2 regions of the Alcaligenes sp. NLF5-7 genome follow, and region 2 is predicted to be linked to the other one. Evidence: riboswitches for the same ligand, from Rfam matches in the RefSeq annotation. Region 2 holds a riboswitch; the other holds the start of a gene.
What was found. A riboswitch is a leader RNA that binds a small molecule or an ion and turns the genes downstream of it on or off. The one in region 2 is predicted to bind thiamine pyrophosphate.
Positions count from the first base shown of each region.

Region 1: another riboswitch for thiamine pyrophosphate. It lies ahead of MID00_RS19315 (NUDIX hydrolase); the one in region 2 lies ahead of MID00_RS18290 (3-oxoacyl-ACP reductase).

Region 1 covers NZ_CP100755.1:4,172,946-4,178,695, forward strand. Annotated here, with positions in the region: gene MID00_RS19295 (nitronate monooxygenase family protein) at 1-588, opposite strand, end outside; gene MID00_RS19300 (cytochrome b) at 592-1,137, opposite strand; gene MID00_RS19305 (hypothetical protein) at 1,730-2,107, shown strand; gene MID00_RS19310 (tautomerase family protein) at 2,114-2,503, shown strand; TPP riboswitch at 2,549-2,667, shown strand; gene MID00_RS19315 (NUDIX hydrolase) at 2,712-3,185, shown strand; gene thiD (bifunctional hydroxymethylpyrimidine kinase/phosphomethylpyrimidine kinase) at 3,182-4,018, shown strand; gene MID00_RS19325 (response regulator transcription factor) at 4,333-5,052, shown strand; gene MID00_RS19330 (HAMP domain-containing sensor histidine kinase) at 5,045-5,750, shown strand, end outside.
Region 2 covers NZ_CP100755.1:3,969,979-3,975,728, reverse strand. Annotated here, with positions in the region: gene MID00_RS18310 (flagellar protein FlhE) at 1-258, shown strand, start outside; gene MID00_RS18305 (motility protein A) at 397-1,212, shown strand; gene MID00_RS18300 (OmpA family protein) at 1,217-2,062, shown strand; gene MID00_RS18295 (sodium:solute symporter family protein) at 2,139-3,578, opposite strand; TPP riboswitch at 3,720-3,827, opposite strand; TPP riboswitch at 3,894-3,991, shown strand; gene MID00_RS18290 (3-oxoacyl-ACP reductase) at 4,042-4,824, shown strand; gene MID00_RS18285 (LLM class flavin-dependent oxidoreductase) at 4,821-5,750, shown strand, end outside.

The DNA of each region.
Region 1 (5,750 bases), 200 kb from region 2:
GGCCGCCCTGACATCCTGGCGGGTCGTAATCCCGCCTGCCGCCAGTACGGGACGACCTTGCGCACAGTCCAGAATCGCGGGTAGTAAAGACATCAGGCCAATGGTGCCGCGATTCAGATGGCCACCAGCCTCACCGCCTTGGGCGACGATAATGTCGGCCCCATGCGCAATCGCTTTACGAGCCAGAGCCACCGTGCCGGTTTGCACCATCACAATCATGCCGGCGTCTTTGGCGCGGGGAATCATGTCGGCGGAATAGTCCTCGGCATAGAACAGCGACAGGATGCGAGGCCGCTCCTGCAAGATCACTTGAAACTGGGCCTCGAACACCTCCGGGCCACCAAACTGCGGCACCACATTCACCCCGAAAGGCTGGTCCGTCAGTGCCCTGGTTTCCCGCAGCCACTTACGCAGCATCAAGGGAGCCAGACGCAAGCCACCCAGCACACCCATCCCACCCGCGTTCGCTACCGCCGCCACCAATTGCGGCCCGGAAATCGCAGCCATGCCCGCCAGAAAAATCGGGTACTGCACTCCGCACATATCCGTAATGACATTGCCCGCAAAGTCTCGATTTGCTTCGCTCATGATTTACAACTCCACCTGTTTGCCCAAGATGCGACGCAAGGCCAGATTCTTCAGTACAAAATGATTCTTGAATGCCCCGAAAAGGTGCAAGGCCAGCCCTGCCAAAAAGGCTGTGGCGCCAATATTGAACAGCACATCAACCACGGCTTTGACCTGCTCATTCGGGCTGATCACGGTCGGTAACGCCAGGCCACCGGGCAACTCCACCGCCACGCCAGCCGCCGCACGGGATAGCCAGACGGCGACGGGCAGCAGCACCATCGCCAAGGCCAGGGCTGTCGCCACGGAACGGGCCACTATTACTTCCACCGGGTTGGGCGAGCCCACCGGCAAGGGATGAAAAGAAGTCACCCGCGCCCAGAAACGGTAGATGGAAATCAGGAACAGCAGCGTCCCCAGCAGATTTTGCAGCTGCACCAGCCGCACCTCACCGGGGCTTTGGGCCAGGGCCACCCCCAAGCCCAGAATGGAAAACAGCAAGGCCGCTACAAGCCAGTGCAGCACAATAGTGATGGGCGAGAACCTGAGTCCGTTGTCGCGCAATTGCATGATTAGCTCCTTGAAAAGCTCACCGGGGGGCAAGTCCTCTACAGTGCAATACCGAGAGTGATACGTCGTGAGCCACCTGCCCAACAGGTACAAGCGGCCAGTGTCGGCAGTCACCTTGTCGCCTGCAGGCCTGGGCCTGTGTCACAGTGGCCTCAGAGCCTTGGCGGTGCCAAGAACCGTCGTTTAGAAGCCCTGACGATAAGCGCAGCAACCAATCAAGTAAAATGATGAATACTGATTAATAAAATCTTTTTTAGTGATTTATAAACAGAAAGTTCTTCTCAGAACGCCAGGCGGCAGGCGTGCAACCTTCATCATCAAACCATCCAAGGGCAACAAGTAACATCCGCTGGTAGTTCGCAAGAAACCGCAGGCTCATCCAGGCCTCGCCTACATGAATCTCTTTTTGATCATTATTAGTGATTCATAAAATCATTATTCATCATTTTACTTGATTCATTCAGTCTTCTATCTTCCCTATCGATAGCCCTGCTATCCCGCCCTCAAACCAGGAGACAGAAACCATGACTCGCCCAGCTGCCTATCTTGAACACTGTAAAAAAAGCCACGTCTTGCCCGGCTTTTGAATCTTATGGTGACGGACGCTCAACGCGACATCATCAAGACCGCTGCCCCGCTGCTGGCAAGCGGCAACAAAGCCCTGACCACCTATTTTTATGAATTGATACTGCGCGACTCCCCACCGATGAGCCCCTTGGCCAGCCAGATCGCCAACAATCACCTCGCTCTACAGGCCCAGCCCGAGCATGACCCAATGATGGGCACTTGCCAGCTGCAAGCCATACGCGAAGAGCTGATCGCGAGGATGACAAGCAACGAGCTCATAGATGGATGGGTCGCCGCCTATCAACAGTTATCGAATTTGCTAATCGAAGCCGAACGTCTGATTTACGACGATATGGCTATCACTTCCGGCGGCCTTGCAGACCGCAGCCCCAATCAAGAATGAACCATCATGCCACTACTGAAATTTGATCTGATTCAAGGCCGCAACGACAAAGAGCTGCGCCTGCTGCTGGACACCGCGCATCAAGCCATGGTGCAAGCCTTTGATGTTCCCGCCAGCGACCGCTACCAGTGCGTGACCCAGCATCGTCCCGGCGAGCTGATACTGGAAGACACCGGCCTGGGCTATCCGCGTAGCGACAAGGTGGTACTGCTGCACATCGTGTCCCGCCCCCGCAGCGAGAATCAAAAAATTCAGTTCTACCGTTTACTGGCAGAGCGGCTGGAGCAGAACTGTGGCGTCTCGCCCAATGATCTGATCATTGCTCTGGTCGAGAACAGCGATGCAGACTGGTCCTTCGGGCGTGGGCGGGCGCAGTTTTTGACGGGGGAGTTATAGGCTAAAGACAGGTATACTCGCCCAGACCGTTTTTACAGAAACGGTCTTTTCACCGAGGGGAGCCTGGCGAGCAGGCTGAGAAACTGCCCGAGCAGATTGCACCGCAGTGACCCGTTGAACCTGATCCGGGTCATGCCGGCGAAGGGACGGGTCTGTACCTGCTCGCCGCTTGCTGCCGGATGGCTATCCTTGACTAGGAGTTGCTATCTTGTCTTCTGACCACTCTCCCTCCCCCATCGGCCCGGTTGCCGCCACCCTGGCTGCCGTCATCCATCAAGACCGGATTTTGCTGATACGCCGCGCCAATCGCCCCGATGCAGGACGCTGGGCCTTTCCGGGTGGCAAGATTCGCGCGGGCGAAACCATCATGGCGGCGGCCCATCGGGAACTGACCGAAGAAACCGGCGTACAAGGCCAGGCCATGCAGCTCTTTGATGCGCTGGATGTATTTGACCGCGAACCCAGCGCCAGACCTTTGGCCTATTCGCATTTCATTCTGATTGCCGTGCTGTTTCGCTGGCAGCAAGGTGAGCCGCAAGCAGGCGATGACGCTCTGGACGCGCGCTGGTTCAGCAATGCGGAACTGGACAGTCTGGATGTGGCACACAGCTTTGATGTAGTACGAGTTGCCCGTCGGGCACTGGCATTGGCTACCACTCAAGATCAAGCAGGCCAAGCATGATTCCCAATGTCTTGAGTATTGCGGGCACGGACCCGACCAGCGGTGCCGGTATTCAGGCTGATCTGAAAGCCATGTATGCCTTGGGCGCTTATGGCATGAGCGTGATTACCGCCGTGGTCGCGCAAAACACCCAGGGTGTGCGGTGTTTTGTGGCGCTGGAGCCGGACTTTGTGGCGGACCAGTTGGATGCGGTGTTTGAGGATGTGCGCGTGGATGCCATCAAGATCGGCATGATCGCCAATGCAGGGATTGCGGAAGCAATTGCAGACCGCCTGCACCATCACGGTCTGGACTGCCCGATTGTGCTGGACCCGGTCATGGTCGCTAAAAGCGGGGATCGTTTGCTCAGCCCCGAAGCCGTGTCCGTCGTGCGCGACAGGCTGCTGCCCATGTGTACCCTGCTTACCCCCAACTTGCCCGAAGCGGGCGATCTGCTGCACAAACCGGAACCCGCCTCACTGCAAGAGATGCACAGCACCTTAAGCGAACTGTGCTTGCTGGGCCCTGCGTGGGTGCTGTTAAAGGGCGGCCATCTGGACGGCCCGGACAGTGTGGATTTGCTGCAAGGCCAAGGGCAAAGCCATGTTTTTCAGTCGCCACGCATTCCGACACGCAACACGCATGGCACGGGCTGTTCGCTGTCCTCCGCCATTGCTGCTCTGTTACCGGGCCGCAGCGTACCGACCGCGGTAGGCTTGGCCAAGGAATACTTGAATGGCGCTTTGGCCGCGGCTGACCAATTGCGGATTGGCTTGGGGCAAGGTCCGGTCCATCACTTCCATGCTTTGTGGTCACCTGCAGAGAGTAAGGCGACCTCCCCAATCCAGGAATAGAGCCCACCTTGTATTGGGCCTCATAGCGCCACCCGCATTTTTTAGCCAATGGACAAACATCCCAGACAATTTCCGGCGCATTTCCGGATTTCCAGCCCGACAGCCCTGAGACTTTTATTAGAATAATGTGCTGACTAATTACTCCTATAATTCAGAGCACATGACAGTATTAACAGGATGAATCAATATTTATATTTCCTGACATCAAACATTACCGTTTTGTCATGTTCGCCTCATAGTCGGGATCAGCCTTTTTGATCAATCCATTTCTGGAATGGATGAGTCTGCCACTTCATAAATCTCCGAGAAGCCAAATGTGGAATTGCTTACTGATTGAAGACGACCGGGAAAATGCCCGGTATTTAGTGAATGGCTTATCCGAGCTGGGCTATTCGGTGGTGACCAGTCATGATGGCGTTTCCGGTTTGGAAAATGCCATGAAAGACGTATGGGATGTGATTATCCTGGATCGCATGCTACCCAATAATGTCGATGGCCTGTCCATTCTTTTTACTTTGCGATCTTTAGGTAAAAAAGTCCCTGTACTGGTATTAAGTGCCTTATCCGGCGTAGACGACAAAGTTGATGGTTTGAAAGCCGGTGGCGATGATTATTTAATCAAGCCCTTTTCCTTTCAGGAATTGGCCGCCCGCCTGCATGCCCTGATACGCCGCAGCAGTGACAATGCAGAAATCAAGAATCTGCAGGTGGATGATCTGGTCATGAATATCCGCAACCAGAAAATCTCCCGTGGCGACGAGGTGCTGGAGCTGCAACCTCGTGAAATCAAGCTGCTGTCCTACCTGCTGATGAACAGCCACAAGATCGTTACCCGCACCATGCTGCTGGAAGTGGTCTGGGGCTATAACTTCGACCCCCAATCCAATGTGATTGATGTGCTGGTCAGTCGTTTGCGGCGCAAGGTGGACAAGGAAGGCGCCACGCCCCTGATCCATACCGTGCGTGGCCGTGGCTATGTACTTAGCGACAAGGACAGCATCGACGGTTTCAAGCTAAAGCGCTGCGATGATTGATTTCATCAAACGCCTGTGGGAGTCCACCTCCTTCCGGCTGACCTTGAACTACAGCATCCTGGCCATCTTCACCACGCTCTTTTTAATCGGTTTTTTCTACGTTCAGGTGTTTGGAGCCTTGCGCGACGAGCACCTGCGGCAAATCAACGTCGCCGTACAGCGTCTTAGCATTGCCTACGAAGTCGGCGGGCGCGAAGAGATCCTGCGCATGATCGAGCTAACCCTCTCGGACCGGATTGATTCGGGCCAGGAAATCTATCTGCTGCTGGACGAATTCAATCACACCCTGGTGGGCAATATCAGCGAGATCCCCGGCCTGAACAACCTGCCAGAACGACAAGTGGTGGAAGTGCAGATCAAGCATATCGACGCGCTATCCGAAGGCAATGTCCGCGTCACCAAACTGTCCGGCGGAGAAACCCTGGTGGTCGGCCACGAGCTGGGCACCTTGATCGAGCTGCGCGCCATGCTTAGCCGCATCATTGTCACCTCCATGATCCTGGCCTTGATGCTAGTAATTCTGGGCGCCTATGTCTTTAGCAATGAGCTGAAATACCGCGTGGGCCGCATCCGCCTGCTGACGGAACAGGTAGGCGCGGGCGACATTTCCAAGCGCATCACCTCCGAGAGCGAGGACGTTTTTGGCCTGATCCACCACGACATCAACCGCATGCTGGACAAGATCGAGAGCCTGATGC
Region 2 (5,750 bases):
GCGGTGCGAGCACAGGCTTCAAGCATAGGCAAGGTGGAAGTCAGTTATCACCACAATGGGCGCGCCATTCTGAAAAGCCGTTTGTGCTTGCAAGGCGGCTCCTGTGTGGACATGAATGGTTCGGTATTAAGTACCAGGGCCTTTGCCGGTCAGGATGCGCGTCTTGGCTTTGTGCTGGTGCATGAGGTGTGGAGCTGGGCGGGTAGCACAGAGCCTGTGCGTGTGCAGGCCTCGATACGGGTGAATTACCAGCGCTAGCCTGAAATAAGGCGGTTTCCTAATAAACGATTTAATTGCTCTTGTACTTGATCCACCTCAAAGTCCAGACCTAAAGAAACCTGCCGTACTGCCGATATGTAGTCCTGATGCCCATCGGGCCATAACCAGGACTTGTGCATGAACCCCTCTACTCTGATCGGCATCGTAGCCAGCGTGCTGCTGTTTGCCGTGATCTTGTTTTTTACGGCAGAAAACCCCGCCTTGTTTGTGGACCTGCCCAGTCTGGCCGTGGTGCTGGTAGGTACCTTGGCCGCGACGTTCATCAGTTATCCCTTAAGCGAAGTTGTCCGTATTTTTGGTCTGATCGGCACCGTGCTGCGCAATGAACGCCTGTATACCCAGCAGGATATGGACGAGCTGATCAATATCTCCCGCCTGTGGATGATGGGGGATATTCGCGCGGTGGAAGAGGCGCTGGAAAAAGTGGCCAACCCTTTTCTGAAAACCGGCGTTCAGCTGGTGATTGATCGGGCACCCCAGGAAGATATTGAAGACCTTTTGCAATGGCGTATCAGCCGTTTGCGTGCTCGTGAACATGCAGAAGCGCAATTGTTCCGTTTGATGGCCAGCTTTGCACCGGCCTTCGGTATGGTCGGCACGCTGATTGGCTTGGTCAACCTGATGTTTTTGCTGGGCGATGGTGACATTACGTCTATTGGTCAGCAAATGGCTCTGGCCTTGATGACGACGTTCTACGGCGTGCTGCTGTCCAATCTGGTCTTCAAGCCCGTGGCGGTGAAGCTGGAGCGTCGTACCGAACAGCGTGTGGTTCTGATGAACATGATCATGCAAGGTGTGTCCATGATGAGCCAGCGCCGTGGCCCGGCCTTGATGCGTGAGACGCTGAACTCCTTCATGGCTCAGTATCAGGACGAGATCAATGACCGGGGCGGCCGCGATGATGATGCGGACCCGGCTCCGGAACGGGGCTGATCCCATGGGAAACATGGAGCAGGACCTGACTTTGGGTGAACTTGCTGACCGCCAGAAAGCCTTGCAAAAGGAACTGGAGCAAGCTCGCGGCGCCAAAATCGAACAACAACTGGCCAGCAATCTGGGCAGTCGTCGTCGTAGCCGCCCCTGGAATGATCCAGGGCTGGCGGTGCCCGAGGAAGAAGAAGCCTGGTTGACCACGTATCTGGACATGATGACCTTGTTGCTGGTCTTGATGATTGTGATGCTGTCCTTTGCGGGTAAGCGGGCGCAAACGGCGGCGCAGGGACAAGGGCAGGGAGGGGCTACAGTCGTGGCCCAAGCAGGCAAGGACGGAGCCGGTTTGTTGCCTGCTGGGGCGGGCCTTTTCCCGGACGCTGGTCAGGGTGAGGGACAAGGCAAAGGCAATCACGGTCTGGATCTGGACGGCTTGGGCGACAATATCGATGTGGTCATGAACGACCAATCCGTGAGCTTTCGTATCAATAGCGAAATTCTGTTTAACTCGGGCGGTGCGGATCTGGGGCTGGAAGGTTTGACGGTATTACGCCAACTGGCTGCCGTACTGCAGAAATCCACCCATCCTATTGTGATTGAAGGTCATACGGACTCGGTGCCGATTCGTAGTTATCGCTACCCATCCAACTGGGAACTATCAGGTGCGCGTGCCGGTAGCGTAGTGCGTTATATGGAAGCCAACGGAATTGGCAGCCAGCGACTGAGCGCTGTCGGTTATGCCGATACCCGGCCTTTGGGGGATAACGGCACCTCGCAAGGCCGTGCGACGAATCGACGGGTTGAAATTATTGTGCAGACTCCCCAAGCACAGCCTGAAAGCCCCGTCCCATGAGCCTTTAACACAAAACCCCGGTTTGTATGTTGCAAACCGGGGTTTTTGTTTTGAGCCGAAATTCAACGCGTCTGACTTAGTCCAGTACGCGCGTGGAGGAAGCCAGAGAGCCTAGATCGAACTTGGGCAGGTGACGACGCAAGGGCATGATCAGAACACTGATCACTACCGGCACAATCGCGGCCAGCAGGAAGGACTCCAGCAAGTAATCCATAGGACCATTGGGGCGCGGGAATACGGCCAGACCGGCGACCAGACCACCGATGGTGCTGATGGTGGCCGTAAAGCCATCGTAGCGGCGGCTGTACAGGCCAAAGAAAACCGGGAAGGCCGCTGCCGAGCACAGCAAGTCTGCCAACAGGAACAAGTACAGTACGCTAAAGCCTTGTGAGGAGGCGTAGAGCACAGGGATGGAGCAAATCCAGATCAGGGAACGCGCCAGACTCATCATTTGGGCGGTGTTGCGATGCGGCATGATGCGGCTCAAGTCCACGGCAATCAGGCTGGAGACAGCGCTGATTGCGGTATCGGCACTGCTCATGACCAGGGACAGGCCTAACGGAATCAGCAGCACCAGGAACCAGACAGGTACGTGCGGCAAAATTACATTGAACAGGGCCACGGAGCTGTCACCGGGCGAGCCCAGACCAACAAAGGCCAGGCCAAACAAGCCCATCAGGAAAATGAAGGGCGCTACAAACAAACCACCCAACAAAAAGCCGCGACGCATGGACTTGGTGTCTTTGGCGGCATAGATACGTTGCCAGTTACCTTGGTGAAACAGGCCGGTCAGCAAGATGGCGACAAAGAACGTCAGGCCAGCCTTCACGCCTACGGGATCGCTAAGCTCGATCAGTCGAGGAGCTTCCAGTTTCACGTTGTCAAACAACTGTACCGGGCCGCCCACCGCTTGCCAGCCGAACATCACGATCAGGAACAGCATGGGCAGAATCACAAACATCTGCACCTTGTCGGTAAAGATGGAAGCACGCAAACCGCCGTAAGAGGTGTAGATCAGCGTGGCCAGCAACACAATGCTGGCCGTGACCCACAAAGGAATCGGGGCAATCAGGGTAATCATCTTGGACATGGCGGTGATTTCTGCCGTCATGGAGATGAACATGTAAAACAGCATGATGACCAGAGTCAGCGCATACATGGGGCGACCGTAGCGGGCGATGACAAACTCGCTCAGGCTGTGGCCGCGAGGCAGCAATTCGCGCATGCGCTTGCCGAGTGGAATCATGGCCAGACGGGGCGACATGGAGCCAATGGCATAGCCGATGACAGCGCTTAAACCGCCCCAGCTGGCTGCTTGTGCGGGCGAGAACAGAATCCAGGCACCCAGCGAGGAGGCCAATAAAGTCAGAATGGTAGCGACCGAGCTTTGGCTGTTGCGAGCCACCACAAAGTCTTCCAGGGAGCTGTTGTAGTGGCGGGCGTACAGCACCCCGGCCAAGGCAAAAGCAGCGGAAAAAACGATTAGCCACAGGAGGGTGGCACTTTGGTCCAGCATGAGATCTCCCCAAAAGCCTGCTTGAACAGGCACAAACCGGCCAGGCTGGCAGGATGCCAGAACAGGGCGCAGAAAAATGGAGGGATTGAAATGGGGCGTGTGAGCTTGTGAATGCGCCGCATAGACAAGAGCGGGCAGGCTGCCAGGCCGCGTTTCCTTTCCCTTCGCCGGCATGATCCGGATCAGGTTCTAAGGGTTACCGCTTGAATGCGGAGTCTCAGCCCGTTAAGGACTCCCCCAGGAACAGGCTAGAAGAGTAGGAGAGCTTCTTTCAAATGTCAATAATACGGTTTAGTCCGATTTATGCTATGGTCTGCCTGCGGCACGGGGTGTCCTTCTTGGAAAGGGCTGAGATAAAACCCGTCGAACCTGATCCAGCTCATACTGGCGAAGGGATGTCCGAATCCATGGCCCTGCGTCCGAACTGGGCCGACATCCTCGCCGAATTTTTGCAAGGAATGTCATGTCTGTGGAACACGTCTCGGAACTCTCTCAACAACTTGTTCTGGTCACCGGCGGCGCACGCGGCCTGGGGGCTTGTCTGGTACGCGCCTTTGCGGGCCAGGGCGCAAAAGTTGTGATCAATTACCTGAAAAGTGAAGCAGCCGCTCAGGCGCTGGCGGACGAATTTCCGCAGCAATGTCTGGCCGTGCAGGCGGACGTGACGGATGCGGCTTCGGTACAAGCCTTGTTTGCCAAGGCGCAGGCGCACTTTGGCCAGCCCATCACCACCGTCGTCAATAACGCCTTGCCCGAGTTTTCCTTCAACGGCGATGCCCGTTCCCATGCCGATACCTTGACGTGGGCTCAACTGAACCAGCAACTGGAAGGCATTGTGGGCGGTGCCTTGAACACTACACAGGCCGCCCTGCCTGGCATGAAACAAGCTGGTTTTGGCCGCATTATCAATATCGGCACGAACCTGTTTCAGAACCCCGTGGTGCCTTACCACGATTACACCGCGGCCAAGGCGGCCTTGTTGTCCATGACACGCACCTTGTCGCACGATCTGGGGCCGGATCAGATCACCGTGAACATGATTTCCGGTGGTTTGCTGCGTACAACCGACGCGTCCGCGGCCACACCCGAAGCGGTGTTTGACTTGATTGCGGCCAGCACCCCCTTGCGCCGCGTGACCACGCCCGAGGAGTTTGCCGATGCGGCCTTGTTCTTCGCCGGTCCGTGGGCGCGTGCCGTAACAGGACAGAATCTGGTTGTTGACGGTGGATTGGTGAAAAACGGATGAGACAGCTGCATTTCAATTTGTTCATTATGGGCTGCGGGCACCACAAAGCAGCCTGGCGCCATCCTGATTCGCAGGTCGAACGTTTGGGCGATGTCCGGTTTTACGAAGAGCTGACCCAAATTGCCGAGCGCGGCAAGCTGGACGCTATTTTCTTTGCCGATGGTCAGTCCAGCGATAACGTGTCCGATGGTCCGCGCTGGTTTCTGGAACCCTTGACCATGATGGCTGCGCTGGCGCGAGCCACCGAACGTATCGGCTTGATCAGTACCGTTTCCAGTACCTTTTACACGCCGTTTGTGGCGGCACGCATGTTGTGCTCTTTGGATCATGTATCCAATGGGCGGATGGGCTGGAATGTGGTGACATCCATGTTTGACTCGGAAGCGCGTAACCACGGCTACGAAGCCATGCCCGATCATGCCTGGCGCTATGCGCGGGCTGAGGAGTTTGTCGATACCGCATTGCAACTGTTCGACTCCTGGAGCGACAGTGCTTTGGTCATGGACAGAAAGGGCGATTACGCCAAAGTGGATCAGGTTCGCCAGATCCTGCATAAGGGCGATCACTTCCTGGTGGATGGGCCCTTGACCTTGCCACGTTCGCCGCAAGGCCAGCCGGTGCTGTTTCAGGCAGGTGCTTCTGAGCAAGGCCGTGATTTGGCCGCCCGCAAAGCGGAGGCTATTTACGCTGTGGCTTATGATTTGCCCTCGGCCCAATCCTATTACCGCGATATCAAACGACGCGTGCGTGAAGCGGGCCGTGGCGTGGATGTGCCTGTGATGCCGGGTTTGGTGACCTATGTGGGCTCCACCATGGAAGAGGCGCGCCGCAAGCAGCAAGAGCTGGACGAATTGCTACCCGCCGAGACATCCTTGCGTCAGCTGGGCATGTTTGTCGGCCAGGACTGCATGAATTGGGAGCTGGAT